Regions from separate parts of the Micromonospora sp. NPDC047521 genome, predicted to be linked through region 2. Evidence: riboswitches for the same ligand, from Rfam matches in the RefSeq annotation. Region 2 holds a riboswitch; each other region holds the start of a gene.
What was found. A riboswitch is a leader RNA that binds a small molecule or an ion and turns the genes downstream of it on or off. The one in region 2 is predicted to bind cyclic di-AMP.

Region 1 (6,177 bases), on a different contig from region 2:
GAACTACACCCGCGAGCGGCACCACTGTACCCGAGTGGTCGAGCCGGCGCACCCAGGTACCCCCGCGAGCCCGCCACCCCGCACGCCCAGGAAGAAGTTTCCGGACGGCAACATATGGTCGTTCTCAAATACGTCGATCAGTTGTAACGTCTGCCACACGTTGCCAGCCACGGCGTGACACACCCCCTGTCGCGCCGCCAGAAAGAGGTGGGCCCATGGGACCCCGTCCCAACCTGCTGACCCGGCGTGCCGCCGGTGTCGCGTCGACGACCTTCGCGCTGCTGCTCAGCACCGCCGCGGTGGGCGTCGTTCCGGCTGCTTCGGCCTTCTCCGCGGCGCCCGGCGGCGCCTGCGCCGAGCCGGCAGACAGCCACTCCAACGCCCGGATGAAGCCCGGTGCGGAGGCCAAGCACGACCCGAACGAGCTGACCGCGAAGCAGGTCCGCGAGCGGGACGCGGACCTCGCGGCGGCGCTGCGCGAGCGCGCCAGCTTCCGCACCGGCGCGGGCGAGACGGCGCTGGCCACGGTCACCATCCCGGTGGTCGTGCACGTGATCCAGGAGAACAGCACGCGGGCCGGCGGCAACATCCCCGACTCGATGATCACCTCGCAGATCACCGTGCTGAACCAGGCCTACGCCGGCTCGACCGGCGGAGCGGTCACCGCGTTCGCCTTCCGACTCGACAAGATCAACCGGGTGACGAACCCGTCGTGGTACCCGATCGTGCAGGGCTCGTCGGCGGAGCGGTCGATGAAGTCCTCACTGCGGGTGGGCGGCAAGAACACCCTCAACATCTACCTCGGTGAGCTGAGCAACGACCTGCTGGGCTGGGCGACCTTCCCGCAGCGCAACCTGAGCAGCATGGACGGCGTGGTCGCGCTGAACGAGTCGCTGCCGGGCGGCACCGCCACCAACTACAACCAGGGCGACACCGGCACCCACGAGGTCGGCCACTGGCTGAACCTCTACCACACCTTCCAGGGTGGCTGCGGCGGCTCGGGTGACGGCGTCAGCGACACCCCGGCCGAGGCGTCGCCGGCCTACCAGTGCCCGACCGGGCGCAACACCTGCTCGGCGACCGGGCTGGACCCGATCACCAACTTCATGGACTACACCTACGACTCGTGCATGTACCAGTTCACCCCGGGACAGGCGAGCCGCATGATCACCGCGTGGAACGCCTACCGCGCCGCGTAGCTTCTCCGCGTACACCCGGTGCCGGCTCCGTCACGACGGAGCCGGCACCGGCGTCTTTCTGGCCGTGGTCAGGCGGCCGTGCACTGCACGTCACGGCTGCGACGGGTCGGCCGCGCCGGCGGTACGGCGACAGGCGCGGCAGCCACCGGCGGAGCGTGCGGATCGAGCCAGACCTGCACGGCCGGCCGGCCCGGCGCGTAACCCGGAATGCCCGCGACGGGCTGCTCGCGGCGGGTCAACATCGCCACGTCGACGGTGAACTCGAACAGCCGCCAGTCGGCGTGCGGCTCGGCCCGGGCACCCTGGGCCAACCGGGCCAGCTGGGCGGGGTCGGTCACCGGTCGGGCGTGACCCGCCACGTACGCCTCGTCGTCGCTCTCCTCAGGCGGGAACGAGTGCAGCGCGTAACGGCCGTCCCGTTCGAGGTCACGGCGCTTCGGGGAGTCGATGACGAAGCAGAACAAGCCCTCGTCGGTGATGACCGGGGAAACCGGATGGACCCGGGGCCCGCCGTCGGCGCGGACCGTGGCCAGGTAGCCGAAGCCCGGCCCGTACTGCTGGAGGAGAACGCGGATCCCGTCGGCGAGTCGGGGCTCGTCGGCGGCGAATTCGGACCAGGAAGCCATGTGGGCATTCTATCGAACAAATGTACGACCAGCGACCTCGACGCGCTGGTCACCGGCACCGAATCCCAGCCGGGCCTGGCAGCACTGGCGCACCTGGCCGACCCGCTGAGGCAAGAACGACGAGGGCCCGCCGCGAACGGATCGCGACGGGCCCTTCGGTCACCTCTGATCAGCCGGGGCGGCCGTAGCTGTGGATCGGGCCGTCGTCGACCTTCTTCATCTTGACCGGCTGACCGGCCTGGGAGGCGTGCACCACCCAGCCGTTGCCGACGTACATGCCGACGTGGTGGATGTCGCTGTAGTAGAACACCAGGTCACCGGGGCGCAGGTCGGCCCGGCTGACGTTCTTCGTGACCCGGCTCTGCGCGGCGGCGTTGTGCGGCAGGCTCACGCCGGCCTTCGCCCACGCGGCGAGCATCAGCCCGGAGCAGTCGTACGAGTTCGGGCCCTCGGCCCCCCACACGTAGGGCTTGCCGATCTGCGCGCAGGCGAACTTCACCGCCGTGCCGGCAGCACCGCCGGGGTAGCTCGCCGGGCAGGGCGCGGGGCGCAGCGGGCCGCCGCCCCCGTTGCCGTACACCTTGAGGCGCAGCTTCTGTAGGCGGTCGATCTCCTCGTTGATCTGCTTCTTCTTCGCCGCCAGCTGGGCCTCGGTGCGGGTCAGCTGGGACACCATCTCGTCGAGCGGAGCCTTCTTCGCGGCCAACTCGTCGCGCAGGTCGGCCACCTCGCGGACGTCCTGCTGCTGGTTGTGCGCGAAACGGTCGAGCATTTCGAGCTGCCCGACGACCTCGCTCGGCGACCGGCTGCCCAGCACGGCGTTGACGGTGGAGACGTTCTCGCCCTTGTACGCGCGCACGGCCAGGGCGCTGACCTTGTCCATCGCGGCGTCGACCTGACGCTCCAGCGGGGCGATCTGGGCGGCCAACGCGTCGGCCTGCCTGCGCTTGGCGGCGAGGTCGATCCGGGTGGCGTTGTGCCGTTCGATGATCGGTTCGAGTTTGTTCCAGTCGGCGTCGATCTGGCGTTCGATCTCGGCGACCGACGGGTCGGCGTGGGCCGCGGTGGCGCTGCCGGTCAGGACGACGGCGACGCCGGCCAGTGCGGCGAGAGCGGTGGTGAAGCGGGACCAGCGTGGGCGCGGCACGATCGACGTCGGGCCGGCTGGCGCCGACCGCTCGGACGACGGCCGCGGGGCATGGAGTGCCACCGGGGTTCCGTTCTCCTTCTTCCTGACCGCCTACCGGGTTAGCTGACGGGTTCGGGCGGGAAGTTGGCGCCCTACCGCAGTGGCTGCGGATTCACCCCGGGGGGACGTGGGTCCCCGGTTCGCTCGGAAGCGACTCGGCGGTGTCGGTCCGTTACCGCCCGGGCTGGGCGGACCTGCTGTCGGGCCGACAAATGACCAGAGTAGAGACGCCCGTTACCGATCCGCAACCCGTGCGGCCGTGACACTCCGTACCGATTGGAGAGAGTCACGGGGCGTACGCGAAGATTTCTTTCCGAAGACTTCGACAGATGGAAAGGTATTGACGCAGGCTCCCGGGCGGCGCGAAGGTGACCTCACCTTCATCCGCGCAAATCTGGGGGGTTCGATGCACCGTCCAACCCTGTCCGCCGGCCGGCTCGCCCTGCTCGCCGCCGCCGTGGTCGCCGCCTCGACCGCGATACCGCCACCCGCCGGCGCCGCAGCGGCGCCCGCCCCCGACCGCCAGCAGCAGTACGCCGCCGCGGCGACCGAGTACGGCGTGCCGACCACCGTGCTGCTCGGTGTCTCCTACCTGGAGTCCCGCTGGGACAGCAACGGCGGCACACCGAGCACCAGCGGCGGCTACGGCCCGATGCACCTGACCGACGCCCGCCACGTCGCCGCCCTGCCCGGACGCGGCCACCACGACACCGGCACCGAGGACCCGCGCGGCGACGACTCCCGGCCCGCGCTGGCACCCGCGACCCCACCCGCCGAGGACCCCGCGCCACCCCCGGCCGCGTTGCAGACCGTGGACGCCGCCGCCGCGCTGACCGGCGCCGCACCCGAGTCGCTGCGTACCGACCCGAACGCCAACATCCGTGGCGGGGCGGCGCTGCTCGCGTCGTACCAGCGGGAGTTGGGTGCCCCGGTCGGAGCCGGCACCGACCCGGCCACCTGGTACGGCGCGGTGGCCCGCTACGCCGGCGCGGACAGCGCCGACGCCGCGGCGGCCTTCGCCGACGAGGTCTTCACCACGATCAGCGCCGGCGAGTCCCGGGTGACCGACGACGGCCAGCGGATCACGCTGCCGGCCAGCGCGGTACGACCGGAGCGCTCCTGGCTGGACCGGCTGGGTCTGCGTCGCCTCGCCCGCCCGGACGGGCTGGAGTGCCCCCGCACCATCTCCTGCGAGTGGATCCCGGCGCCCTACCAGGCGTTCGGCGACGGCGACTACGGCAACCACGACCTCTCCGACCGGCCCGCCCGGCAGAAGATCGAGTACATCGTCATCCACGACACCGAGGCGAGCTGGGCGACCACGCTGAAGCTCGTCCAGGACCCGACGTACGTGAGCTGGCACTACTCGCTGCGATCGGTGGACGGGCACATCGCCCAGCACGTGAAGACCAAGGACGTCGGCTGGCACGCCGGCAACTGGTACGTCAACGCCAAGTCGATCGGGCTGGAGCACGAGGGCTTCGCCGCCCAGGGCACCTGGTACACCGAGGCGATGTACCGGACCTCGGCGAAGCTCGTCCGGCACCTCGCGCTGCGGCTCGGCATCCCGCTGGACCGCCAGCACATCATCGGCCACGACAACGTGCCCGGCACCGTCGCGTCGACAGTACGCGGAATGCACTGGGACCCGGGGCCGTACTGGGACTGGACGCACTACTTCGACCTGCTGCACGCTCCGCGACTGGACACCGGCACCCCGGCCACCGGCCTCGTCCGGATCGACCCGGACTACGCCACCAACCAGCCCGCGTTCATCGGATGCGTCACCCCCGGCGTGCCGTGCACACCGCGCGGCTCCTCGTCGGTGGTGCTGCGCGCCGCGCCGTCCGCGGACGCGCCGCTGGTGAACGACATCGCGCTGCGCCCCGACGGCACCCCGAACACCATGGAGGTGTCCGACCACGGCGCCCGGGCCTCCGCCGGCCAGACGTACGCCCTCGCCGGCCGGCAGGGTGACTGGACGGCCATCTGGTACCTCGGACAGAAGGCCTGGTTCCACAACCCGGCGTCCGCCCCCACCGCGAGCTGGACGGTCGGCGTGGTTGCCGTCCCGAAGCCCGGCCGGGCCACCATCCCGGTGTACGGGCGGGCGTACCCGGAGGAGGCCGCCTACCCCGAGGGCGTGCCCTACCAGACCATCTCCCCGTTGCAGTACACCCTGGCCGCCGGTCAGCGGTACTCCGTCGGCGCGGTGCTGGCCGGCGAGTACTACCGGGCCAGCACGTTCGACGGCTCATCGCCCGGCGACTGGACCGTGATCCGCGGCAAGAACCGGTACGCGCAGATCCAGTTCGGCCACCGCATCATGTACGTCAACCTGGCCGACGTGCAGTTGCTGCCGTCCCCGGTGGGCGCGCCCCGCTGACCGGCAACTCCTGAGAAACCACGACGGCCCCCAGTCGGTGACCGGGGGCCGTCGTCGTGCCTGGGCGGATCAGTTTTATTTCTTGGGCGGCCTACGGAACCCGGCGACAGGCATGTTGTTGATGCTCGCCACCTGCACCGGCTTACCGGCGCGTGGCGCGTGCACCATCAGGTCGTTGCCGAGGTACAGGCCGACGTGGTGCAGGTCGCTGAAGAAGAAGACCAGATCACCGGGACGAGCATCGGCCCGGGAGACGACCTCGCCCTCTTTCCACTGGGCACCGGTGTGGTGGGTGAGGTAGATCCCGGCCGACTTGTACGCGTACTGGGTCAGCCCCGAGCAGTCGAACGAGTTCGGGCCGGTGGCACCCCAGACGTAGGGATCGCCGACCTGCTGGCAGGCGGTCTTGATCGCCTTCTGCGCGGCGGTGTTGGCCACACCGTTGATGGTCGGGCAGCCGGCCGTCTTGATCGTGGTCTTCGGCAGGGACGCCTCGAGCTTCTTGATCTCGGCGTCGATCTGCTTCTTCTTGGCGGCCAGCTCGTTCTGCTGCTCGGTCTGGGTGGCGATCAACGTGTCGAGCTTCTGCTTCTCGCCGTCGTACTTGGCCCGCACGGCAAGCACGCCCTCGACCTGCTTGCGCTCCTGCGCGGCGAGCCGGTCGAGAACGGTGAGCTGCTCGGTGAGCGTGTCCGGCTTGGCGGCGACCAGCAGGGCGCCGATGTCGTGCGACGGGCCGGAGATGTAGTAGCGGGAGGCGAGGTCACCGACCCGGTT
Region 2 (8,040 bases):
GGCGCGGCCCGGCTGTGGTGCTCGGCTTCCTGTCGGTCAACCTCGTCCTCGCCGCACTGCTGCACCGCTTCGTGGAGACACCGATGATGCGCCGGCTCGCCCCGAGCCGCCGGGCCCACACGTCGGCCGTCCCGCGTCCGCGCACACCAGCCACCGGCGCTGACGAACCCACCCACCAGGCCGGGAACGCGCCGACCGCCGGGCCCCGGCCCGAAAACCGATCGACGTACGCCGACTCGCGCTGATCGTCCACGCTGGTCGGCGCGGCGTGACCCGACACGCCCGGCGTCGGTGCGTCCGGCCGGCGACGGCGGTAGCGTGAGGACGTGCTTCCGGTCGCGCTCACCTGTCCCCTGTGGTGGGTGGCGCGCTGGGCCACACGGGTGCTGACCAGCCTGGCCGTCGTCGCCCTCGCGCTCGGCGCGGGCGCACCGCCCGCCTCCGCCGGTTCCCCGACGTTCGCCGACGCCGCGTCGACGTTCACCGCCAGCGGGCCGATCATGCGGCAGGCCAGCGTCGCACCGGGTCTCGTCACCGGCCCGAGCACGCCGTCCGGTCCGGTCGGCGTGGTCGCCATCGGGCACCTGCCGTCGGTCGTCGCCGACGACGCCGCCGACCGGCACACCTCGACCCGGTCGGTCGACCCGCAGCCCGCCCGGCTGGCCGCCGGGATCCTGCCCGCCGCCACGAGTGTCACCCCGGCGAGCGCTGCCCGGTCCGAGCGGCGGCCCCACGCCCACGGCCCGGCCAGCCGGGCACCCCGGGCCCCGCCCTCCCGCTGAGCCATCGGGACGAGCGTCCCGCCGCCGCGCCTGTCGATCAACCACCCGCACCCGTCGGCCCGTGGCCACGCCACGACCCGCCCGGCCCGTGCGGCTCACCGTCGCATCGCTGTCGCTCCGAGGTGTCGATCATGGAGACCGTCGTCTTCTACCAGTTCCTGACCGAGGTGCCGCAGGCCGCCGCCATCTGGTCGGTGCTGTTCCTGCTGGCGTTGAGCGTGCCCGCCGTCCTCGTCGCCCGTCCGGAGCGGGACGGGCCGACGGGTGAGCCGGGCCCGACCGCGCCCACCGCCCGGGAGGCCGCGGCCGCCGAGGCCGCCGACAGGCGCCGGTACGCCGAGGAGGTGGCTGTCGCCGCCGCCGGCGCCGCGCAGACCGCCCGACGGCGACGAGCTGACTGGCTGGTCACCCAGGAGGAGGCGGAGCGGGCCTGGGCCGGGTACGACGAGGCGGACACCGTGGCCCGTCGGTTCGCCGGCGCCGGGGCGCTGCCCACCCCGCGTACCCCGCACACCCCCGCCGAGTACGCCGCCCGGGAGCGGTACCTGCACCGTGCCGCGATGGCCGCGTACTGGCGCGGGGAGCTGACCATGGGGCAGCTCGGTGACGTGTTCGGGCACCGGCGCGGCTGGGATCCCCGCCGGCACCCCGTCGAGCAGGAGGTGCTGCTCGCCCGGGCGATCAGGGACGCGAGGCTCGCCGACTACCGGGTCGCCGCCGAGCGGGAACGGTCGGCCTGGCGGGACGCGGAACTGGCCGCCGAGTCGGCCCGCACCCTCGCCGAGGAGGCGTACGCGGCCGCAGCCCGACTGCGACCCGGCCCGGCGCCGGCCCGCCGGGCGGCGACCGGTGCGGTACGTCCCGCCGCGGTGGCCCGCTGGCGCCCGGCGCGCGTCAGTTGAGCCCGCCCGTCGGTTGAGCCCGATCTGTGACGTGAGCCCGGTCACGGGCCCGCGAAATCGGGCGGTCGGCGCGATCGGGCCCGTTGTTCACGCGAATCCGACGTCGTTGTCGACGACGTGTCCGGTTGTCGACCACAGGCGTCGCCGTCACCGGTTGTCCCATCGAGTCACGTCATCGGCAATACGCGCAGAAATTGTCGCCCAGAATGATGTTTACGCAGGTGGGCGCGGCTTGGCAGGCGTACGCACCACAAGTACTGTCGTCCTGTCCGGTGCGGTTACCGATCGCAAGAGGCGACGCCGCGCCGACCCGCTCAATCGTGATCAACGAACCGGGGACCCATCAGTACGTCCGGGGTGAATCCGCGAGCCACGGCCCGCGGTAGGGCGATCTTCCCGCCCGAATCCGTCAGCTAACCCGGTAGGCGGTGTCGGAAGGAGTTCCATCCTCGTGCAGCACCTCTCCACCCCTCGCTTGTTCCCCCGCCTCCACGGCGTCGCGGTGCCCCCGCTCATCCGTCCGGTGAGCTGACCCCCCGGGTCATCGCCCTTCCCGCCCGGCCGCGCCGGGCGTTCCCCTCGAGCGGTTCACCATCCGCGGACCACGGTTCGCGCGCTGGCGCCTGCCCGGATACCGGCTCGGCCCCGGTGTGCCGCTCTCCCCCCGAACCGTGGAGGACCCCGTGAAGCACACCCTGAAGCGTCAGCTCCGCCGTCTCACCACCGAACGTCCGTACCAGATCGTCGCCGCCTCCGCCGCGGCCCTCGCGCTCGCGACCACCACCGGTGTCCTGCTCACCGACACCGACGACGCCCCGGCCGGCCAGCACACCGCGACCACCGTCGCCGAGATGCGCAGCGACATGGCCGCCTCCCGTGGCCAGGCACGTGTCGCGCCCCCCTCGGCCAGCGCCGCGCCGAGCAGCGCCGCCCCGGCCACCAGCGCCGCGTCGCCCGCCGCGAAGGCCAGCGGCAACCCGGACCTCACCCGTAAGCCGACGCCGCCGAAGCCGCCCGCGACGAAGGTGCTCGACTACGACTACGAGGCGCAGAACACGTACTACAACTGCGGTCCGGCGGCCACCCGCAACGCGCTCAGCGCCAGCGGCATCGACCGCACCCAGAACGAACTCGCCGTCAAGCTGGGCACCACCGAGATGGGCACCAACTCGGCCCTGGACACCACACGCGTGCTCAACGCCGAGGTCAAGGGTTCCCCGTACCGGACCCGGATGTTCGCCGGCACCCCCAGCCCGGCCCAGATGGACCAGCTCCAGGCCGACGTCGTCAAGGCCATCACCGACGGCCGTGGCGTGGTGGCGAACGTCGCCGGCGACGCCGTCGACACCAACGGCGGCTGGCACTCCTACGGCGGTGGGCACTACATCGCCGTGGTGGGTTACCGGGACAACGGCCGGACCGTGCGGATCGCCGACTCGGCGAACGCGGCCGACGCGTCGTACTGGGTCACCACGATCGACCTGGCCAACTGGATCGCCACCCGGGGCTACTCCGCCTGACCCAGGCGGATGGACCGCCGCGGGCGCCGTCCCCCACGAGGGGCCGGCGCCCGCGGCGTCTTCGTGTCGTGCTCAGTAGTCGATGAAGCCGTACAGCGCGAGGTGGTTCGACTTCGTCCCGCTGACCGTGTGCCCGATGCTGGACGGCCGTACGGTGCCCTTCACGAACAGATAGTCGATCTTGCTGGACCCGCTGGTGGCGGCCGAGCCGTAGCCGGTCATGCCGTAGCCGCTCAGCGTGCTGGCCGCGATGCCCGTGCGGTTCGCGTCGATCCCCACGATCCGGATCGTGGAGGCGTTCAACAGGCTCGTCGCGTCCGCGCCCAGGTGGATGCCGCTGTTGGCGATGCCCCGGTCGCCGTCGCCGGCGCACGCGTTCTGCCGGTTCTCCTGCGGCAGGTGCATGGTCGCCGCGAACACGCTGGTGCCGGTCGCCCTGATCGTGAACCGGGCCGCGATGGCGCTGGTCCGCTTCCACTTGTAGTAGTCGGTGCTGTCCGGGTCGCTGTTCGGCGGCTTGTACAGCGTGCACCCGGCGCCGTTGGCGTACGCCGTGCCCGGCTTGAGCCAGCCCGCGCTCCAGTACTTGGAGATGTCGCCGGCGGCGAGGCTGAGCGTCCTGGTGTTCCAGATGATCGCGTTGGTCTGCTTCTTCTTCAGGTCGCCCAGCGACTGGGAGCTGCACTTGTGCGTGCTGCCCCACGGCTCCGGGTCCGTCCAGGCCACGATGGCCCCGTACGTGCCAGCCGGGTAGCCGAACTTCGCCGACAGTTGGTCGGCGTACGCCTCGGCCTGGCCGCTGCCGCGCACCTGCTGCACGATCAGCAGGTCCGGCGCCACCACACCGCTGGTGCCTGTGCGTCCGGCGTCGTCGACCAGGATCGAGGTCAGGTGGTCCGGTCCGGAGATCCGGGTGCAGCTCCCGTCGGCGTTGTTCACCACCAGGTTCTCGATGTTGTTGTTGTAGACCCGCAGGACCCGGTCGGCCGCCGCGACAGTCGCGCCGTGCGGCGCGACGCCCGACGGCGTGCCGAGCGCGGGCGCGTCAGGTGCCGCGCCGAGCGCGACGACGGCCACCGCCGCCGCAAGCGTTGATCGATGCCTTCTGAGCACGGAGGCTCCCTCCCGCGACGACGATGCCCGTCCAGGCGCCGCACTCTACAGTGGATCATCGCCGGTCGGGTCCGCGTTCGACTCTCGTTCCGGGCCGCGAACCGTGGGAGACTGCGGCCGTGGCGGATGAATCGGGTGGTCAAGCCGGTCGCGGACCGATCCTGCTGCTGCTGCACGGGATGGGGGCGAGCGGCGACGTGTGGCTGCCCTGGGCGCCGCTGCTGGAGCAGCACTGGCCCGCGCGGTGGCTCGCCCCGGACCTGGCCGGTCACGGCTGGTCGGCGCCGCTGCCGTCGTACTCCTTCGCTGGTCTTGCCGACCGGATCGCCCGCGGCATGGCGGCCGACGACCGGCTCGTCGTGCTCGGGCATTCGCTCGGAGGCGTCGTCGGTCTCGCGCTGGCCGCCCGCGACGCCGGACTGCCTGTCGACGCGGTGGTCGGGCTGGGCATCAAGGCGGTCTGGTCGCCCGCCGAGCTGGACCGCGCCGCCGAGCTGGCCGCCCGCCCGGTCAGCTGGTTCGCCAACCGCACCGAGGCGGCACGCCGCTACCTGCGGGTCTCCGGGCTGGCCGGCCTGCTCCCACCGGACCATCCGGTGGTGGACGCCGGGCTGCGGCAGGTCGACGGCCGGTGGCGCCTCGCCATGGATCCCGGCGCGTTCGCCGTCGGCGAGCCCGACCTGGCCGCCCTGATCGCCGCCACCGACGTGCCTGTGGTGCTGGCCCGCGGCGAGCACGACCCGATGGTCACCGACGCGCAGCTCAAGGAGTACGGCGTCCCGGTCGTCACGCTGCCCGGGCTCGGGCACAACGCACACGTGGAGGACCCGGCGGCGGTGCTGGCCCTGCTCGACCCGTACCGCTGAGGCGCTACACGCCCGCCGGGGCGGTGAGTGTCCGCTGCGGCGTCAGCTCCCGGCGGGCGGCGGTCAGGAACGCCTCGGCGTACGTCTCGGCCGGGAAGTCGCCCAGGTAGTGGCGGCGGGTTGCCCAGCGCGCCTCGGCCGCCGGATCGGTGTCCAGCAGGTCGGTCAACACCTCGTCGGTGTTCGACATGTCCCGCCGCAGCACGTAACCGGCCCCGGCCAACGGGAAGCGCCGCACGAACCCGTCGCCCTCGTCGCCCATGTCGGTCACCGCGTACGGCTTACCGGAGTAGAGGTAGTCGGAGATCACCCCGGACACGTCGGAGATCAGCGCGTCCGAGCGGTTCACGCACTCGGTAAGGCTCAGCTCGCGGGCCGCCGCGCCGACGACGTGCTGCCGTCCGGTGCGGGCCCGGTCGGCGACCAGCAGCTCGGTCAACCGGCCGAGCTGCCGGGCCGAGGCCGGATTCTGCGCGGTGTACGGGTGCGCCCGCAGGATGACTGTCGCGCCGCGCTCCAGCAGCCGCCGCAGCAGCTTCTCGGCCACCGGCAGGGAGCAGTAGTCGGCGTCGGCGTGGTGCCCCGTCCAGGTGGGGGTGTAGAGCACCGTCGGGTGGGCGAGCCCGCGTACCGGCTCGGGGCGTACCTCGATCGACTCGACCTGCGGGCGGCCCACCACCACGAACTTCTCGGCCGGGATCCGTACGCCGGCGCGGGCGTACCGCTCGATCGCCGCCGGGCCGGCCACGAAGATCCGGTCGAAGATCCCGGACACCGGGTTGGCGCTGGGCGCCTTGTCGCTGTCGCCGTGGTGCAACTGCACGTGGGTGAGCTGGGTGAACCTGATGCAGTGGCTGTTCTTGGCGCCGTGGTTGACGTAGAACGCCGCCCGCAGGCTTGGCACCAGCGCCTCGTCCATCGCCCGCAGGGTGGGGCAGTAGACCACCGGCGCGTCGGTGGCGGCGGCGATCGGCGCGAGGAACTCCGGCTCCCGCACCAGCACCACGAACGGGCGGCCGATCCGTTCCAGGTACGGCAGCCACATGGTGACCTGGTACTCCGAACCGGGGGGTGCGGAGAAGTAGAGCAGGAACTCGGGCTCGTGCCGGCGCAGCGCGCGGGCCACCGCCCCGCCAGCGGCGGCCGGCCGGAACCGGCGCCGGGCCAGGTCCAGGGCGACAGCCCCGGCCCCCGCGCCCACCAGCAGGCTGGCGACAAGCGCCACGACGGCGGGCAGGACCAGCGCGGCGGCGAGGGCCACGACGGCGAGTAGCCCCAGCAGTGCGGTGCCGAGCCGGTCGGCGACCAGCGGCGTCCAGGACCGCACCGGCAGGTTGGCCGCCCGGATCTCCAGGTTCCCGGCCGTCCGCAGCGGCCCCACCAGCAGCACCAGCCCCAGCAGGACCAGCGCGGTGGCCACCAGCGCCGGGTCGAGCCCGTCGTCGAGCCGCCGGGAGTAGCCGACCAGCACGGCGGCGGCGATGAGGGCCGTCTCGGCGACCAGGTCGGCGCTGGGCCGGATCCGCTGCTCGACGGCTGCCGCGGCCAAGGCGGCGACGGCCAGCGCCAGCCCCCAGTCGGTGGCCCCGGTGAGCGCCAGCACGACGAAGGCCAGCACGGCCAGCCCGGTGCTCAGGCACCGGGCGGCCATCTTCCGGACCAGGTCACCGCGCATGTCGCTCCGTTTTCCGCCCTCGCCGCCGCCGTCAGTTCGCGGACGCCGCCGCCGGCGCCTCGGCCCGGTCCGGGCCGGACTGCGCCGGCACGCTCGGCCCGTCACCGGGTGCCCGACGTACGTCGATCACCTGGCCGGTCAGGTCGGAGATCAGCACGTCAAGCGACGACTGGGCGACGGCCTCGGCGGCGAGCAGGGTGTGCTCCGGCTCCTCGCCGAACGCCCGGGTGCGCATCGGGGTGGCGGTCCGCTCCGGGTTGATGCAGTTGACCCGGACGCCGACGTCGGCCCACTCGTCGGCGAGCGCCTGGGTGAGGTTGACCAGGGCGGCCTTCGTGGCCGAGTAGAGCGCGTAGCGGGCCCGCCCCCGGGTGTACGAGCTGGAGGTGTAGAGCAGCAGCTGGCCCTTGGTCTGCTGGAGGTACGGAAGGGACTGCCGGGCGATGGTCACCGGGCCGACGAAGTTGACCTGGAGCACCCGGTCCATCGTCTCCTCGTCCATCTCGGCGAGGGCGCCCTTCTCCAGGATCCCGGCGGTGACCACCACGTGGTCGATGCGGCCGGTGGCCTCGAACGCGGTCTTCAGCGCGGCCTCGACGTCCTCGGCGCGCTCGACGTGGGTGCCGGTGGTGGAGCGGCTGAACGGGAAGACCTGCGCGCCGTAGCGGCGGGCCAACTCGGCCAGCTCGTGACCGATGCCGTAGCTGCCGCCGAACACCACGATGGTGCGGCCGGTCAGCTCCTCGGCGTAGCTGCGGTGGTCGGTGAGCCGGGGCGCCTGCGCGGCGGCGAGCTGGAAGAGCTTGTCCGCCAGGTGCACGTCGACCGGGTGGGTGACCTTGATGTTCTCGTCGGAACCGTCGATCACCTTGATCGGGGTGCCGGGCAGGTAGCGCAGCACCACGCCGCAGTCGTCGGTCGCGGCGAAGTCCGGGTCGCCCTCGGCGATCCGGTACGCCTCGCGGATGGTGGGGGAGCGGAACGCCTGCGGGGTCTGGCCACGGCGCAGGCGGGAGCGCATCGGGATGTCGGTGATGCAGTCGTTGTCGTCGACCTGGATGATCGTGTCCGCGGAGGGGATGGCCACGTCCACTGCGTCGTAGGTCCAGAGCGCGTTCACGCACTCGCGCACGATCCGGCCGCTGAGCAGCGGGCGTACCGCGTCGTGGAAGAGGATGTTGC
Region 3 (8,040 bases), on a different contig from region 2:
CACCGGCCCCGTCGGCGAGGTCGCCGCCGCTGCGGCGGGCCGAACGGGCGGTGTCACGGACGCTGTCCCCCGCGGAGCTGACGGCGGAGACCAGGTGCTCCCACGCCTGGTCCGCGATCCGCTCCGGCTTGCTGCGGCGGTCCAGCAGGTTGGTTCCGAACATCGTGGTTACCTCCTCGGGTGCCGAATCCGCCGGCCACATCGGACCTCGGCGTCTGTTCAGCGCGTCACGGTTCGCCTCACTGGCAGTGCCCCGCTGCGGCCCGGCGCAAACCCGGACCGCTGCCCGCCCGGCGCCGGTTCAGCGAACCGTCACCACCGCCGGGCCAGCTGCGAAGTCGTCATCGTCGTCATCGTCGTCGCCGCCACCACCGAAACCGCAGGCCAGTACGAGGGCGAGCAGGATGCCGACGCCGGCCAGGCCGGCCAGTTTCTTGATCATTGAAGGTCCTCTCCGTCACCGTGGGTGTCCCGGGCCGATGCTAGGTGGCGTCAGCAACCCACACCGGCGGCGGCGGGTTGCCGGGCGGTTCGGACCGGGACCGTTACCCTGGTTCGGCGGCGCGCCGGCTCCGACCGGCCGCCGAGTGATCGAATAACAAAAATTTCGGAACTGGGAGCCCTGTTGTGCCCAGATCCGCGAATTGCTCATCCCGAGGGGTGGCGACCGAGGCCGTCGGAGGAATACTCTCGGTCGCGGCCCGCGTACTGATGAGGCGCCCGGGGGACGGGCGGGTGGAGGTGCTCGCGTGAGCCTGTCGATCGTGAAGTCGGTTTTGTCCGGTGGTGTGGTGGAGATCGCCCCGCGAGGTGAGATCGACGTCGACACCGCGTACGAGGTCCGCGAGGCGATCGCGGAGGTGTTGGCCAAGGGCCGTCCCCTGCGCATCGAACTGAACATGAGGCTTGTCACCTTCATCGACTCCGTCGGCATCAGCGCCATGGTCGCCGGCTTCCAGACCGCCGAGGTCAGTGGCGTCAAGCTGGTGGTCACCGAGCCGAGCCGGTTCGTGCACCGGCAGCTCTGGGTGACCGGCCTGCTCGGCCTCTTCGGCGCTCCGGAGCCCTACTTCGCAGGCGCCGCCACCCCCGAGGTGCTTCCCGGCGCCTGAGTGGCGCGTCAGCGCTGCTCGTCCAGGTCGGTCAGGTCCACGTCGGTCAGCTCGGTCACCGACCGGATCGCCGTCACCGACGCGTACCCCGCTGCCAGCAACGCCACGTCCGTGCCGGGCTGCGCGGCCTGACCCGGCTCCTCCAGTGCGGTACGCACGAAGCCGTGCCCGGACTCGGCGACAGTCATCTGCACCTGACCGAAACTCGCAAGCGTCCCGCGACGCACTCCGCGCAGACGCTCGTACGGCAGGTCCGGGGCGTTCACGTTGAGCACACTCTCCATCGGCGCGGAGGTCAACCGGGGAAGCAGGTCGAGGGCGACCCGGGCGGCGGTGCTCCAGTGCCGTTCGGCGTCGCGTACCCGGGCGGCGGCGTCGACCGCGGCGCCACCGCTGGCGGCGGTGGCCTCACCGGCGGACAGGACGTCCAGGGAGACGGCCATCGCCCGGCAGCCGTTCGTGGCGGCGGTGAACGCGGCGCCCACAGTGCCGGAGTGCAGCACCGCGCGACCGGCGTTGGCGCCCCGGTTGATGCCGGACAGCACCACCGACGGCGGCGGGCCGAACGCCCCGTGCAGCGCGATGAGCGTGATGAAACCGGGAGTGCCGCCAACTCCGTACGCCGGCACACCGTCCAGATCGGGCAGGGGATGGTCGTGCACGACCACCCGCCCGTCGCGCTCCGTCGCGCTCATCGCGGCGCTGGTGCCGCTGGCCTCCTCAAGCGGTGCGGCGACCACCACGTCCAGCCCTCGCCGCGTCGCCGCCCAGGCCAGCGCCTGGATACCCGGAGCGGCGATCCCGTCGTCGTTGGTGACGAGGACCCGCAGCGTCATCGTTCGACCACCCGATCGGCCAGCTCGTCCGGGGTGGTGCGCTCCTGCGGACGGCTGTCGGCAGGTACCAGCCGCACCCGCTCCACCAGGCCCGTGATCGAGTCCAGGCGACCGGTGCCCAGGCCGTGCCGTGTCACGTTGAGCGCTCCGGCGGCGGCGCCGGTACGGATGGCGGTCCGGATGTCCCCGCCGCGCGCCACCACCGCGGCCACCCCGGCTGTCATCGAGTCGCCCGCTCCGCGCGGGTCGGCGGCCTCCAGCCGGGGCATCTCCACGTCGAACAGCTCCCCGTCGATGAGCGCCAACGCCGGCTGGTCGGCCCGGCTCACCACCACCGTCTCGGCGCCCGCGGCGTGCAGGTCGTACATGGCCCGGGTCAGCTCCGGCATCTCGTCGCTGCGGGCACGGCCGTCACGGATCAGCTCCTCGTGGCTCACCTTGAGGAAGAAGACCCCGCTGTCCAGCACCGCCCCGAGGTGGTCGCCGGAGAGGTCGACGACGACCTGACCACCGTTGGCCCCGAGGTCGGCGGCGAAGCGCCGGTACAGGTCGGGCGGGACGAGCCACGGCTCGTTGGGTCCACTGAGGATGCTCACGGGGGCTCGCAGGCCCTCACCCAGGGCCAGGTTGTAGAGCTCGTCGAGCTCGTGGCGGCTCAACGGCTGCCCTGGCACGTCGACGATCTCCTGCCGCGACCCGTCCCGCCGGTCGTGCACGTACCCGCCGCTGCCGGAGTCGCGGACCACCACCTTGAGGTCCACCCCCTCGCTGACCAGCAGCGGTTCCAGCACCTGGCCGATCTCGCCGCCGAGAGCGGCGCAGAGCACCACGTCGACCCCCAGCGACAGCACCATCCGGGCCTGCCACACGCCCTGCCCACCGGGGTGCAGGTGCAGTTCGGTGTGGTCGTTGGGCTGGTCCACGGTCACGGTCAGTTGCGGAGTGGGCGCGAAGACCATCACGTGCCCGCTCACCTGTCGCCACCGTTCATGAATCCGCCCTCCGTCACGGTCAGTAATTCCGTACTAACCGATCTTAATGGGACAGTTGGCGGCCGACGTGGCAACGGCCGCTGTCCGACGGGCGTTGCCAGCCCGATCGGCGTACGGCACGATCGGGCGACAAGCGACGGCGGGAGACGGTGTGCTCAGGCGCGATACCTTCAGTTACACCGTCCAGGCCCGGTGCTCAGCCGCTGACGCCGCCGCGCTGCTCAGCGACCTGACCCGGCAGGGCGAACTGCACCCACTGATCGTGGACGTCCGACAACTGCCGCCCCGCCCCGGCGCCCTGGCGAGCTACGCCATCAGCGACCGGCTGGTGGCCGGCCCGCTACGCTTCCGGACCACCTACCAGGCGGACGTGCTCACCAGCGACGACGACGAGATCGTGATGGTGGCCCGCCAGTGGCCCGCCACCACGGTGCACAACCACACCCGCCTACGCCCCGAATCGGACGGCCTGCTCCGGGTGGACGTCGAGATCACCCTGAGCGCTCCCGCCCCGCTGTTCCGGTACGCGTTCCGCCAGGCCCGCGCCGCCCACCTCGCCCTCGCCAGCCGCCTCGGCCCGGCCCTCGAACGCGCCAGCAACCCCCCACCACCCGCCTGACCCACCTCCACGCCTCCGCCCGCGCCCCCGCCGCACCGCACCGCGCCCCGCCCCGCCCCGCCGCGCCGCGCCCCGCCGCGCCCCGCCGCACCGCACCGCAGGCGCCCCGCCACACCCCGCCGCACCGCACCGCAGGCGCCCCGCCACACCCCGCCGCACCGCACCGCACGCGCCCCGCCACGCCCCGCCGCACCGCACCGCGCCCCGCCCCGCCCCGCCGCGCCGCGCCGCGCCGCACCCCGCCGCACCGCACCCCGCCGCACCGCGCCCCGCCCCGCCGCACCGCGCCCCGCCGCACCCCGCCCCGCCGCGCCGGCCCTGCGACCGTGCCGCCAAGATCCGCGCAGCTTCCCCGATGTTGCTGCCTCCGGCGCGCTGGAGGCAGCAACATCCCTGAACTTGCGCGGATCTTGCTTGCGCTCCCGCAAGATCGCGCTCGATCCAGGATGTAGTGCTGTCCCCACGACGCCGAGGCCACTACTTCCTGGATCGAGCGCGATCATGGTCGGCGGCTCCGGCGGCTCCGGCGGGGCCGGCGGGTCCGGCGGGGCCGGCAGGGCCGGCGGGTCCGGCAGGCCCGCTGGGGCCGGCCGGTCCGGCGGGTCTGGCCGGTGCGGCGGGTCTGGCAGGCGCGCTGGGGCCGGCCGGTGCGGCCGGTCTGGCCGGTCTGGCAGGGGTGGCGGGGGTGGCAGGGCGTGCGCGGTCGGCGCGATCACGACCGGTGCGACCGGCGCGGGCGGTTTGGGCTGAGCTGGTGGGGCGGGCTGCGCGGGTGGGGCGGCGCCCCCAGGGCTTGTAGGTGGAGAGCACCGTCGCGATGATCATCAGGCTGGTCGAGACGGCGGGGGCGATCACCAGGTCGGCGCGGTCCCGGGCGGGCAGTGCGGCCCCCAGGGCTCCGGCGTGGCGCAGGTTCGGGGTGAGCAGGAACAGGACCAGCCCGACCATCACCGTGGTGAGCACGAGTTTGACGAGCACCCAGCGGTAGCGCAGCAGTCCCCAGGGGGTGAGGAGTGCGCTGGCCACGCCGATCAGCCAGACCAGCACGCTCAGCGGCGCGAACAGCACGGTGCCGAGCAGCGCGGTGACCGGGTAGACCGTGGCCGGGTCGGCGCCGCGCTGGACCGCCACGCCGAGAGTGAGCAGCACCAGGTCGGTGCCGAGCCAGCCGAGGGAGGTGACCAGGTGCAGGGTGAGCAGTGCCTTGCGGGCCGTGGGCGGAAGTCGCATGGGAACGATGCTGCCGCCGGGCCGCCGCCGGGTCGTCCGACAGTCGGCGACATCAGGGGTACGCCCGCTGACGTACCGGTGGCCGGCCCCCCGGTTCGGGGCGCCGGCCACGGGTGGGGGTCAGTACACCGACAGGTGCACGTGGTTGGTGTGGTCGCTGGACGGGTCGCCACCCGCCCCGCTGTACGACTTCCACCCGCTGCTGGGCAGCCAGATCTGCCGGTACCAGATCACGTACAGCACGGCGAGCCGGTCGGCGTTGCGGATGAAGTAGGCGGCCAGGTTGTTGCCGTACGTCTTGTCGCCGCCGGTGGCGTCACCGCCGAAGCCGTTCTTCTGCGCGGCGAAGTCGCAGGCCCGACCCTTCGGGTGTTCACCTGAGCCGCCGGAGCGGTGGCAGGAGACGTACCTGGTGAAGCCGGCGGCCTTTGCCTGGTTGAGCGCGTGCAGGGTCCGCGGGGTGATGCAGCCGCTGGCCGGGGTGGGGTCGTTGACGCTGCACGACTCCGAGGGCCAGGAGCCGTCGGAGTTACGCGGCGCGGCCGTGGCGTTCGCGCTGGACGTCCCCCGGTTGGAGCCGCTGTCGGAGGTGGTCTGCGGCTTGGGTGTGGTGGCCACGGTCAGGGCCCGTTCGGCCTGTTCCTTGCGCTTGGCCATCACGGCGACCTGCTTGCGCTGCTCGCGGATCTCGCCGTCCAGGGCGACCCGGGTGCGGGTGGCCTCGTCCTTGGTGGCGATCAGGTCGCGTAGCACCCGGTCCTCGTTGGCGGCGACCGCGTCCAGCGCGGCGGCCCGGTCCATGAAGCCTTCCGGGGTGTTGCTGTTGAGCAGCGCCGACATCGCGCCGAGGCGGCCGGTGCGGTAGGCGACGCCGGCGATCTCGCCGACCTTGCCGCTGCGGGCCTCCAGTTCGGCCTCGGTGGTCTTGAGCTGGGTGGTGAGCTGCTGCTGCCGCTGCACGGAGGTGTCCAGGGCGCGCTTGGCGTCCAGGTAGCCCTTGCTGGCGGCTTCCAGTTGGGCGCGGAGCGCGGGGGTGCCGCCCTCTTCGTCGCTGTCGGGTGCCGCGGCGGCCCGCTGGGTGGTCGGGGGAGCGGCCGCCGCCCCGGCCGGGAGTGCGACGCCGAGGGCGAGCATCGCGACGATCAGGGCCGCCAGGCGGGCGGCGGGTGGTCGTGCTGGTGCCACTACGCATGTCCTTCCGTCAGCCGCCGACCGGGTTAGCTGACGGGTTCGGGACGGAAGATCCCTACCGCTGACGCGGATGCACCCCAGGAACATGGTTCCCCGGTTCGCCCGCTCGGGCGATTAGGCGGCGGCCGCCACCGGCGCCGGGAGGGCGCCGCCTGGTGGAGGCCGGGACCGAGCCTACCGGGGCAGGTGGGGCGCTTGCAGCCGATGTGACGGACGGTGCGTGCGTCATGACCAAAAACTCGGGCAAATGCGAGCGTACTTCTCGAAAGGCGGTCACCATTCGACCGAGCCGCAGGCGCCGGGCGCGGCACCGGGCTCGATCTGGAGCGTCGCGTGTTCGATCCGGAAGTCGTCGTGCAGGGCGGTACGCGCCGCGCTGAGCACCGTGCCGACCTCCGCGCCGGGCGCCATGGTCAGGTGCGCGGAGGCCACCTCCATGCCCGAGGTGAGCGTCCAGACGTGCAGGTCGTGGACCTCGACCACGCCGGGCACTGCGGCGAGCCGGTCGTGTACGGCGGTGACCTGGAGGTGTTCCGGGGCGGCCTGCACGAGGATGCGGACGGCGGCCCGGCCGAGTCGCCACGTGCGCGGCAGGATGAACACGCCGATGGCGACCGCGACCAGCGGGTCGGCCCACCACCAGTCGGTGACCGTGATGAGCAGCGCCGCGCCGATCACGCCGACTGAGCCGAGGAGGTCGCCGAGGACCTCCAGGTACGCCCCCTGGAGGTTGATGCTCTCCCGCGCGCCGGCACGCAGCAGCGCGAAGGCGACCACGTTCGCGAGCAGGCCGAGTACGGCGACCGCGAGCATCGGGCCGGCCAGTACCTCGTGCGGGTCGCCGAACCGGCGGATCGCCTCGATCACCACGTAGACCGCCACGCCGGAGAGCAGGACGGCGTTGGCGAGTGCGGCGAGCACCTCTAGGCGGTAGAGGCCGAAGGTGCGCTGCGGGTCGCCTGTCGACCGGCGGGTGGCGGTGATCGCCGCGAGTGCCATGCCGATTCCGAGCACGTCGGTGAACATGTGCCCGGCGTCGGAGAGCAGAGCCAGCGAGCCGGTGCGGAAGGCCGCCACCGCCTCGACCACCATCAGGGCGGCGAGCAGCCCGAACGCTGCCCAGAGCCGTCCCCGGTGCTGGTGTGCGGCATTGGCGACCGACGCGTGGTGGTGGTCATGACCTGCGCCCACGAAACCCACCCTCCGCCGCCAGTCGGGACCCGGTCAAATGTATGCGCACATCGCTATGTGTGCAACTATACGGGCGGCACCCGCCCCGACGGTGCTCGTCGGGGCCCGATCAGCCGGTCGGGTCAACGGTGGTGAGCCGCTGCGTGGCCCGGGAGAGCGCCACGTAGAGCGTCCGTACCCCGGCACCCGGATCCGCCCGGATCTCGCTCGGGGCGACCAGCACCACCCCGTCGTACTCCATGCCCTTCGCCTCCAGGCTGGTCACGACCTGCAGGCGCGGTGCGCCGAGCGTGCCCAGCCAGCCGGCGACCTCGTCGCGGCGGGGGACCGGCGTGATCACGCCGACCGTGCCGTCCACCTCCGCCAGCAGACCGGCGGCCGCCTCCACGACGGCCGTCTCCAATCCGGCGGCGGGCACGATCAGCTCGACCGGGTCGACCCCCGTGGAACGCACGGCCGTCGGCAGCGGCAGGTCCGGGTAGAGCCGGCGGATCTCCGCCGCCGCCACCGCGAAGATCTCCGACGAGTTGCGGTAGTTGGTGGTGAGCGTGAAATCGTGCCGCTTGCGCCGGCCCAGCGCCTGGTCCCGCGCGCGGGACAGCTCCTCCGGGTCACCGGTCCACGCCGTCTGCGCCGGATCGCCCACCACCGTCCAGGACGCCAACCGGCCGCGCCGACCGATCATGCGCCACTGCATAGGCGAGACGTCCTGTGCCTCGTCGACCACCACGTGCGCGTACTCCCGGTAGTCCGCCGGCCGTTCCCGGGCCGCCGCCCGCGCGGCGCGCTGCCGGTCGCCGAAGGTGCTCAGCTCACGGACCCCGCCCGCGAGCTGGAACGGGTCGCGCCGCGCCCGCGCCGGCTGCGCC
Region 4 (8,040 bases), on a different contig from region 2:
CGATCTCACCCCGACGCTGGAGAAGATGTACCGGGCGATGGGGCACGAGATTCCGTCCACCAAGCGGATCCTGGAGATCAACCCGGGTCATCCGCTGGTCGCCGGGCTGCGCAAGGCCCACGAGCAGGGCGACTCCTCCGAAACCCTGACCGAGACGGCCGAGCTGCTGTACGGCCTGGCGGTGCTCGCCGAGGGCGGCGAACTGGCCGACCCGGCCCGCTTCACCCGGACGCTCGCCGACCGGCTGGCCCGCACCCTGTAGTCGCTCCGACCGGCGGGGCACCCGGCAGGGGCCCCGCCGGTACGCGACCCTGACCTCTGCCCGAACGTCGATTCCGGGAGGGCCCGTGCCTGTCGGCACAGTGATCTTCAGCGGCCAGGGGCCGCACGGCGACCCCTGGCACCCGTTGGCGCAGACCAGCGCCATCCTCGCGGACATGATCGGTGGTGCCGCCGTCGTGACGTCCGTCGACCGGCTCGCTACCGCGCTCGACGGTGCCCGACTGCTGGTGGTGAACGCGAGCGCCGACCGGTCCTCCCCGGTCCCCGACGACGCGCTCTTCGGGCTCGTTCTCGACGGCTTCCTGGCCGGCGGCGGCAACCTGCTCGCCGTCCACAGCGCGACCCTCGCGTTCCCCCGGGTGCCGAGCTGGCGTGCCACGATCGGCGCCGCCTGGGAGCACGGCCGTTCGTTCCATCCGCCGATCGGTTCCAGTCTCATCCGGCGGACCGCCGTCGCGCATCCGATCACCGAAGGGCTCGGCGACATCGAGGTCTTCGACGAGCGCTACACCGACCTGGAACGGGTCGATGGCGTCCACATCGAGCCGCTCTACGGGCACCGGGAGGGCGGCGTCTTCCACCCGCTCGTCTGGGCCCGCACGGCAGGGGACAGCCGGATCGTCTACAGCGCCCTCGGCCACGACGGCCGGTCGTACGAGTCGCCAGGCCACGTCGAGCTGCTGCGTCGAATCGTCGCCTGGCTCCGCCCAGAGCGCTGATCGCAAACGGTCCATCGTGGTCACTGCACAGTGCCGCGAGGCCCGCAACCGGTGGGCGCAACGCGGAGCGCTGCCCGGTGAAGAACTTCACAGCGAGTGGGCGTTCGTCACCGACCGTGCCTAACGTCGGTCGGGTTCGCCACTGCGGACACCACGGCCGGCAACGCCAAATCCTGCCCCCGGTCGTCGGAACCCAGTCCACCGGGCAGGAGCGGGGGACCCAGGTTTTCCGGTGCACGTCACCTCGGGGTGAAGCCGCCACCGCGCGGCCGGGCTCCTCGGCCCGAACCCGACAGCTCACCTCGCCGGCGTGGAGGAAATTCATGACTTCTGCTCACACGCCCCGTCATCGACGGGTCACCACCCGCCGCCTCGCCGTCGGCACCCTTGCCGTCGGCGCGGTCACCGGTGCTGTCGCCCTCTTCGGCCCGGCCGCCCCGGCGCAGGCCGGCGTCAACTGGGACGCGATCGCCAAGTGCGAGTCCGGCGGCAACTGGAAGACCAACACCGGTAACGGTTACTACGGCGGGTTGCAGTTCTCGCAGAGCACCTGGGCCGGTTACGGCGGCAAGAAGTACGCCGCACGCGCCGACCTGGCCAGCCGCGGCGAGCAGATCGCCGTCGCCGAGAACGTGCTCGACGGGCAGGGCATCGGCGCTTGGCCGACCTGCGGCAAGAAGGGCGGCTCGTCGGGCGGCTCCGCCACCAAGTCAACGAAGTCCACCAAGTCAACGAAGTCGACCAAGTCAACGAAGTCGACGGAGTCGAGCTCGAAGCCCGGGCCGTCGCGCGGCGAGAAGCCGGCGACGCGCGACAACGAGCGCACCGCGCCCGCGGCGGGCGGCGAGACGTACACCGTCAAGCCGGGCGACACCCTGTCGGAGATCGCCGACCGCCAGCGCTCGACCGGCGGCTGGCAGGCGCTGTACGAGCGCAACCGGCAGCTGATCGGCGCCGACCCGGGTCTGATCTTCCCGGGTCAGCGGCTCAGCCTCTGACGCACGACGCATGACGCACGAACGCTCGGCCGGGTCACCGGCCGAGCGTTCGCGCGTGACGACGCGGGTCGCGGTCAGGCCGCGGTGGCGGACGCCCTCTGCTCCCGCTGCTGTGCGGGCAGCGGCCCGGCGTTGCGGCCCCAGCGCGGCGCGGTCCCGCCGGGCCAGCCGGGGCGGCTCTCGTCCCGTACGTCGTCGACTGTCATCTCGACCGACGTGGACTCGCCGCGGGCCAGCCGCAGCGAGTGCTCGGCGCCGGTGCGGGCCTCGCACGGCCACCCCTGGCCGGCGCACTGGAGATTGCGGCAGTGCCCCTCGTCGTCCGGCTCGTGGGCGCTCAGCACGTCGACCGCGAGCTGCCAGAGCAGTGGGTCGGTCACGTCGTGCGGACGCTCGACGCGACGGCTCGGTCGGTTGCTGGTGTCGTCGGACATCGTAGGGCCCCCCTCGTCAGGCTGTTCCCCTCAAGGGTCACCCGTGGGCGGTCGGCTAAACCGCCGACCTGCTGTGATGTGTCACCGATCGCAGGAAACGCGGCCATCAGTCGGGCAATAGCGGCATCTCGACGCCGGGATCGCGGCCGAGCAGCACCGCCCGGGTGAGGGCCGCCGATCCGAACCGGTCGCGGACCGCGTCGACCGCCGCGTCGAGGTCGGTGCCGGGGTCGGGTTGGAAGGGCAGCTCCGGCTGGACCGGGTTGTCGTCGAGGTTGCCCACCGAGACGCCGATCAGGGTCACGCCCCGCCTGTCGATCTCGGGCTGGGTCGCCCGCAGCAGCGCCCGTGCGGCGGCGAGCACCTGTGTGGTGTCCGCGGTCGCCTTGCCCACCGTGTGCGAGCGGGTGGCCCGCGTGTAGTCGCCGAAGCGCAGCCGCAGCACCACCGTGCGTCCGGCCCGTCCGGCGGCCCGCATCCGCCTGGTGACCCGGTCGACCAGGCCGGCGAGGATCGCGTCCAGCTCGGCCGCCGCGTGCGGGGCGCGGCTCAGCGCGTGCTGCGCCCCCATCGACCCACGCCTGCGGCCCACCTGCACCGGCCGGGGGTCACGGTTGTGGGCCAGAGCGTGCAGGTGCCGGCCCGCGCCCGCGCCGAGCAGCGAGACCAGCGCCGCCTCACCGAGCCGGGCCACGTCGCCGACCGTACGGATCCGGCGTTCGCGCAGCCTCGCGGCGGTGATCGGACCGACACCCCAGAGCCGCTCGACCGGCAGCGGATGCAGGAACGCCAGTTCGCCGTCGGGTGCGACCACCAGCAGCCCGTCCGGTTTCGCCACCCCGCTTGCCACCTTCGCCAGGAACTTCGTCCGCGCCACGCCCACCGTGATGGGCAGGCCGACCTGCTCGCGGACCTCCCGACGCAGACCCTCGGCGATGTCGGCCGGGGGCCCGACCAGGCGGCGCAGGCCGCCCACGTCCAGGAACGCCTCGTCGATGGAGAGCCCCTCGACCAGCGGGGTGGTCCGCCGGAAGATCTCGAACACCGCTCGGCTCGCCACCGTGTACGCCGACATGCGCGGTGGCACCACTATCGCGTCGGGGCACAGCCGGCGTGCCTGCTGGCCGCCCATCGCGCTGCGGACGCCCCGTGCCTTCGCCTCGTAGCTGGCCGCGAGCACCACCCCGCCGCCGACGATCACCGGGCGTCCTCGCAGGCGTGGGTCGTCGCGCTGCTCGACCGACGCGTAGAAGGCGTCCAGGTCGGCGTGCAGGATGGTGGCCCCGGGCGACACGTACACATGTTCGCATAGCGCCTGTCGCCACGACAGTGACCTGGGCGAACGCGGTCACGTGTCGATCAGTCGAGGCAGAATTCGTTGCCCTCGGGGTCGGCCATGACGAGGTGGCCGGTGCCCAGCGGGGGAGCGGGTTCGTGTCGGGCGAGCCGGGTGGCGCCGTACGCGACGAGCCGTTCGGCCTCCGCTTCGAGGGCCGCCATCCGCTCGTCCCCGGCGAGGCCCGGCGCCGCGCGGACATCCAGGTGGACGCGATTCTTGACCTGCTTGCCCTCGGGTACGCGCTGGAAGAACAGCCGTGGTCGGGAGCCCTCGGGGTCGACCACCGCCGAGGCGTCGTTGCGGTTCTCCGGCGGAACGCCCATCGCGTCGAGTGCCTGCTCCCACGACTCGAAGCCGCCGGGCGGGCCCTGCAGCCGGTAGCCGAGCGCCTCGGCCCAGAACCTGGCCAGCGCGGCCGGGTCGGCGCAGTCGAACGTGATCTGCACGTCGCGTGGCATGGCAGCTCCCTGATCTCGTCGGTCATGGTCCCAGCCTTTCGGAAATCGCGGACAGGATCGTTCCTAGATCCGTGCAACGATCGGCGGGTGAGTGTCGAGGCGACCACCGAGCGGGTTCTGCGGTTGTTGGCGCTGCTGCAACGACGACCGTCCTGGACGGCCGCCGACCTCGCCGCGCAGCTGCGCGTCACCGACCGCTGCGTCCGCCGCGACGTGCAACGCCTGCGGACGCTCGGGTATCCGGTGCGCGCGGTGTCAGGTGTCGGTGGCGGCTATCAGCTCGGCGCGGGCACCCGGCTGCCGCCGTTGCTGCTTGACGACGAGGAGGCGATCGCGACCGCCGTCTCCCTGCGGCTGGCGTCCGGGGGCACGGTCACCGGGGCGGGCGACGCGGCCCTGCGGGCGCTGGCCAAGCTCGACCAGGTGATGCCGTCACGGCTGCGCGCCGAGGTGCGGGCGGTGCACGGCGCCACGGAGACGCTCATCGGGCCGGTCGTCGAGATCGACGCGGAGCTGCTGGTGATGCTGGCACGGGCCTGCCGCGACGCGGTGCGGGTGCGGTTCGGCTACCCCGGACGGGACGGGGAGCGCGAGCGGACGGTCGAGCCGGTCCGGATGGTCACCACCGGCCGACGGTGGTACCTGATGGCCTGGGACGTCGATCGGGCCGACTGGCGGACGTTCCGCCTGGACCGGATGCGTACGGCGGTGGCCACGACCTGGCGCTTCCGGCCCCGCGCGCATCCCGACCCGGTCGCCTTCGTGCAGCGGTCGGTCACCGGGTCGCCGTACCGGTACGTCGCCCGGGTGCGGGTACGCGCCCACCCCGACCAGGTGCGGGCGTCGGTGCCGCCGCAGGTGGGCCGCGTCGAGGACGACCGCGACGGGTGGTGTGTGCTGCTCGTCGGCGGCGACGATCTGGACTGGCTCGCCGCGCACATCGCCCGCCTGACCTACGAGGTGCAGGTGGTGGAGCCCGCGGAGCTGCGTGACGCCGCCGCCGGTCTGGCGCGCCGCCTGGCGGCGATGGCCGAGCCCGCCGAACCGGGCCCGGTCAGTCCGGGGCGGGCCGGGCGCGGACGGTGAACTCCCGCAACGACACCGGGCCGCCGTCCGGAGCGGTCCACGGTGCCGTGCGGGTGCCCGTGCACCGCCACCCGGTGCGTTCGTAGAGCGCGACGGCAGCGGCGTCCCGCACGGCCACCTCGAGCACCAGGTCCATCGCGCGCTCGTCCGCCCACCGTCGGGCGCGGGCCAGCAGCGCGTCGCCGAGCGCCAGCCCGCGCGCGGCCGGCGCCACGAAGAGGCGCGCCACCTCGGCTGTCGGCCGGTCGGCCTCGGACAACCTGTGCACCGCGACATGTCCCACGATGGCCGCGTCCGGCGCGACGGCGACCCAGGCCCGTGCCGGTCGCGGTTCGCACAACCACCGGTGCGGGTCGGCGGGCCAGTTCATCGGGTACCCGTCGACCCGGTGCACCTCGGCGAGGGCCGCGACACATCCATCCAGGTCGGTGGCGCGGCGGCGGCGGACGTGCGGCGGGATCACAGGTCGTCGAACGGGCGGGCGTAGCGGAACTCGCCCCGGATCGTGTCGCGCCACGCGTTCATCGGGCGGGCCATGAAGTACTGCGGGCCCCACGGCCGCGGCGGGGTGACGCCCACCTCGACCGCCGGCCGGAACCCGAAGCGCGGGTAGTAGTCGGGGTGCCCGAGCAGTACCACCAGGGGTTCGTCGCGCGCGTCGGCCGCGCCGAGCACCGCGTGCATCAACGCGCTGCCCACCCCGCGCCGCTGCCACCCGGGCAGCACGCCCAGCGGCCCCAGGCCCACCGCCACGGGCTCACCGGCCACCCGGGCGCGGGTGCCCACCACGTGCCCCACCACCTGGCCGTCCGCGTCGGTCGCCACCAGGGAGTACGCGGGTAGCCAGCAGTCGTCGGCGCGCAGCGCGTCGACGAGGGTGGCCTCGACGGGGACGCCGTCACCGCCGGCCGGCGCGACGAAGGCCGCGGAGTGCACCGCCCGGATGGCATCGACGTCGGCGGGTGTCTCGCGTCTGATCAGCACCGCGCCACCATAGGCGTGCGGCGCCGCCGGCCGCACGGGGTTATCGCCCCTGCCGACCTGGGGCGGGAGGTCAACCGACGGCGGTGGCCGACGGCGGGGCGCTGCCGCCCTGCGGCACCTCCGGGGTCATCAGTCGGATGATCTCCGCCTGGTCGGCGGGCGACGGCAGCCCCCATCCCGGTCGGTAGCCGTACACCTCGTGCAGTGGGGTGGAGCCGGTGCGACCGTCCAGGATCTCCACGGCGTCGGTGTCGATCAGGCCTGGGTGTTCGACGCCGCACGCCTCGGCGACCTTGGTGAGGTCGCGGCGCAGCGTCGCCAGATAGTTGGCCGCCCGGACCGACTTCAGGGTCGGGTCCAGGCCTCGGGCCAGCCAGGCGTTCTGCGTCGCGACGCCGGTGGGGCAGGTGTCGGTGTGGCACTTCTGCGCCTGGATGCAGCCGATCGAGAGCATCGCCTCCCGACCCACGTTGACCATGTCGCAGCCCAGCGCGAAGGCCACGATGGCGTTGTCCGGCAGGCCGAGCTTGCCGGCGCCGACGAACACCACCTGTTCGTGCAGGTCGTGCTCGGCGAAGACCTTGTAGACCCGGGAGAAGCCCTGCTGGAACGGGAGAGACACCGAGTCGGTGAAGATCAGCGGCGCGGCGCCGGTGCCGCCCTCGCCGCCGTCGATCGTCACGAAGTCGACGCCCCGGCCGGTGTCGCGCATCAGGGTGGCCAGTTCCTGCCAGAAGCCGAGGTCGCCGACCGCTGACTTGATGCCGACCGGCAGGCCCGTCTCGGCGGCCAGCAACTCCACCCAGTCGAGCAGGCTGTCGCAGTCGGAGAACTCGGCGTGCCGGGACGGGCTGACGCAGTCCTCTCCGGCCGGGATGCCCCGGGTCGCGGCGATCTCGGCGGACACCTTCGCGCCGGGCAGCAGCCCGCCGAGGCTGGGCTTGGCGCCCTGGCTGAGCTTGATCTCCAACGCCCGCACCGGTGCGCCGGCGACCAGGTCCTTGAGCCGGTCCAGGCTGAACCGGCCGTGCTCGTCGCGGCAGCCGAAGTACGCCGTACCGAGCTGGAAGACCAGTTCACCGCCGTTGCGGTGGTACGGCGACAGGCCGCCCTCGCCGGTGTTCTGGAGGCAACCGGCCAGCGCCGCCCCCTTGTTGAGCGCGGTGATCGCGTTGCCGGAGAGCGAGCCGAAGCTCATCCCGGAGATGTTCACCACCGACTCGGGCCGGAACGCGTGGGCGCGCCCCCGGGCCGCGCCGAGCACCTTCGCGCACGGCAGCCGCACGTCGTGCCCGGCGCCAGGAGTCGACGGCGGCACGGCCCGGCCGAACGTGCGGTGCTTGATGATCGGATAGCCGGGGGTGTACTCGATGTCGTTGTCGGTGCCGAACCCGAAGTAGTTGTTCTGCTGCTTCGCCGACGCGTACACCCAGCGGCGCTGGTCGCGGGTGAACGGACGCTCCTCGTTGTTGCCGGCCACGATGTACTGCCGAAGCTCCGGCCCGATGGCCTCCAGCAGATATCGGGCGCGACCGACCACCGGGAAGGTGCGCAGCAGCGCGTGGTCGCGCTGGAGGAGGTCCCGCGCGGCGAGCGCCGCCATGGCGGCGGCGACGGCGGGTACGGCTCGACGGGCCCATGTCATGCCCGGCTCTCTTTCCGGCCGGACGGCGGATCAAACCGGCCGAGAGAGACGCGGTGCTGGTCAGCCCCGTGACTGGGTGCGGGCCGGGCGGCGGT

Region 1: linked by a shared signal. The riboswitch ahead of ACZ6N8_RS06305 (C40 family peptidase) and the one ahead of ACZ6N8_RS12410 (C39 family peptidase) in region 2 are both predicted to bind cyclic di-AMP.
Region 3: linked by a shared signal. The riboswitch ahead of ACZ6N8_RS08675 (coiled-coil domain-containing protein) and the one ahead of ACZ6N8_RS12410 (C39 family peptidase) in region 2 are both predicted to bind cyclic di-AMP.
Region 4: linked by a shared signal. The riboswitch ahead of ACZ6N8_RS28930 (transglycosylase family protein) and the one ahead of ACZ6N8_RS12410 (C39 family peptidase) in region 2 are both predicted to bind cyclic di-AMP.

What each region holds. Positions count from the first base shown of each region.
Region 1 covers NZ_JBVJGN010000002.1:502,032-508,208, forward strand. The annotation lists tRNA gene ACZ6N8_RS06290 (tRNA-Gly) at 1-13, opposite strand, end outside; gene ACZ6N8_RS06295 (zinc metalloprotease) at 216-1,199, shown strand; gene ACZ6N8_RS06300 (pyridoxamine 5'-phosphate oxidase family protein) at 1,268-1,825, opposite strand; gene ACZ6N8_RS06305 (C40 family peptidase) at 1,995-3,035, opposite strand; cyclic di-AMP (ydaO/yuaA leader) riboswitch at 3,049-3,185, opposite strand; gene ACZ6N8_RS06310 (N-acetylmuramoyl-L-alanine amidase) at 3,421-5,400, shown strand; gene ACZ6N8_RS06315 (C40 family peptidase) at 5,476-6,177, opposite strand, start outside.
Region 2 covers NZ_JBVJGN010000004.1:362,995-371,034, reverse strand. The annotation lists gene ACZ6N8_RS12425 (acyltransferase family protein) at 1-245, shown strand, start outside; gene ACZ6N8_RS12420 (hypothetical protein) at 327-782, shown strand; gene ACZ6N8_RS12415 (hypothetical protein) at 914-1,684, shown strand; cyclic di-AMP (ydaO/yuaA leader) riboswitch at 1,986-2,127, shown strand; gene ACZ6N8_RS12410 (C39 family peptidase) at 2,356-3,204, shown strand; gene ACZ6N8_RS12405 (hypothetical protein) at 3,277-4,317, opposite strand; gene ACZ6N8_RS12400 (alpha/beta fold hydrolase) at 4,437-5,183, shown strand; gene ACZ6N8_RS12395 (CDP-glycerol glycerophosphotransferase family protein) at 5,188-6,858, opposite strand; gene ACZ6N8_RS12390 (bifunctional cytidylyltransferase/SDR family oxidoreductase) at 6,890-8,040, opposite strand, start outside.
Region 3 covers NZ_JBVJGN010000003.1:218,637-226,676, forward strand. The annotation lists gene ACZ6N8_RS08640 (hypothetical protein) at 1-163, opposite strand, end outside; gene ACZ6N8_RS08645 (hypothetical protein) at 302-442, opposite strand; gene ACZ6N8_RS08650 (STAS domain-containing protein) at 750-1,112, shown strand; gene surE (5'/3'-nucleotidase SurE) at 1,121-1,948, opposite strand; gene ACZ6N8_RS08660 (PfkB family carbohydrate kinase) at 1,945-2,907, opposite strand; gene ACZ6N8_RS08665 (SRPBCC family protein) at 3,092-3,559, shown strand; gene ACZ6N8_RS08670 (hypothetical protein) at 4,037-4,789, opposite strand; gene ACZ6N8_RS08675 (coiled-coil domain-containing protein) at 4,910-5,974, opposite strand; cyclic di-AMP (ydaO/yuaA leader) riboswitch at 5,980-6,111, opposite strand; gene ACZ6N8_RS08680 (cation diffusion facilitator family transporter) at 6,254-7,171, opposite strand; gene ACZ6N8_RS08685 (HelD family protein) at 7,281-8,040, opposite strand, start outside.
Region 4 covers NZ_JBVJGN010000020.1:32,785-40,824, reverse strand. The annotation lists gene htpG (molecular chaperone HtpG) at 1-262, shown strand, start outside; gene ACZ6N8_RS28935 (ThuA domain-containing protein) at 348-1,001, shown strand; cyclic di-AMP (ydaO/yuaA leader) riboswitch at 1,156-1,326, shown strand; gene ACZ6N8_RS28930 (transglycosylase family protein) at 1,325-1,999, shown strand; gene ACZ6N8_RS28925 (hypothetical protein) at 2,074-2,433, opposite strand; gene dinB (DNA polymerase IV) at 2,540-3,727, opposite strand; gene ACZ6N8_RS28915 (VOC family protein) at 3,793-4,230, opposite strand; gene ACZ6N8_RS28910 (helix-turn-helix transcriptional regulator) at 4,318-5,316, shown strand; gene ACZ6N8_RS28905 (GNAT family N-acetyltransferase) at 5,285-5,779, opposite strand; gene ACZ6N8_RS28900 (GNAT family N-acetyltransferase) at 5,776-6,300, opposite strand; gene ACZ6N8_RS28895 (glutamate synthase-related protein) at 6,371-7,945, opposite strand.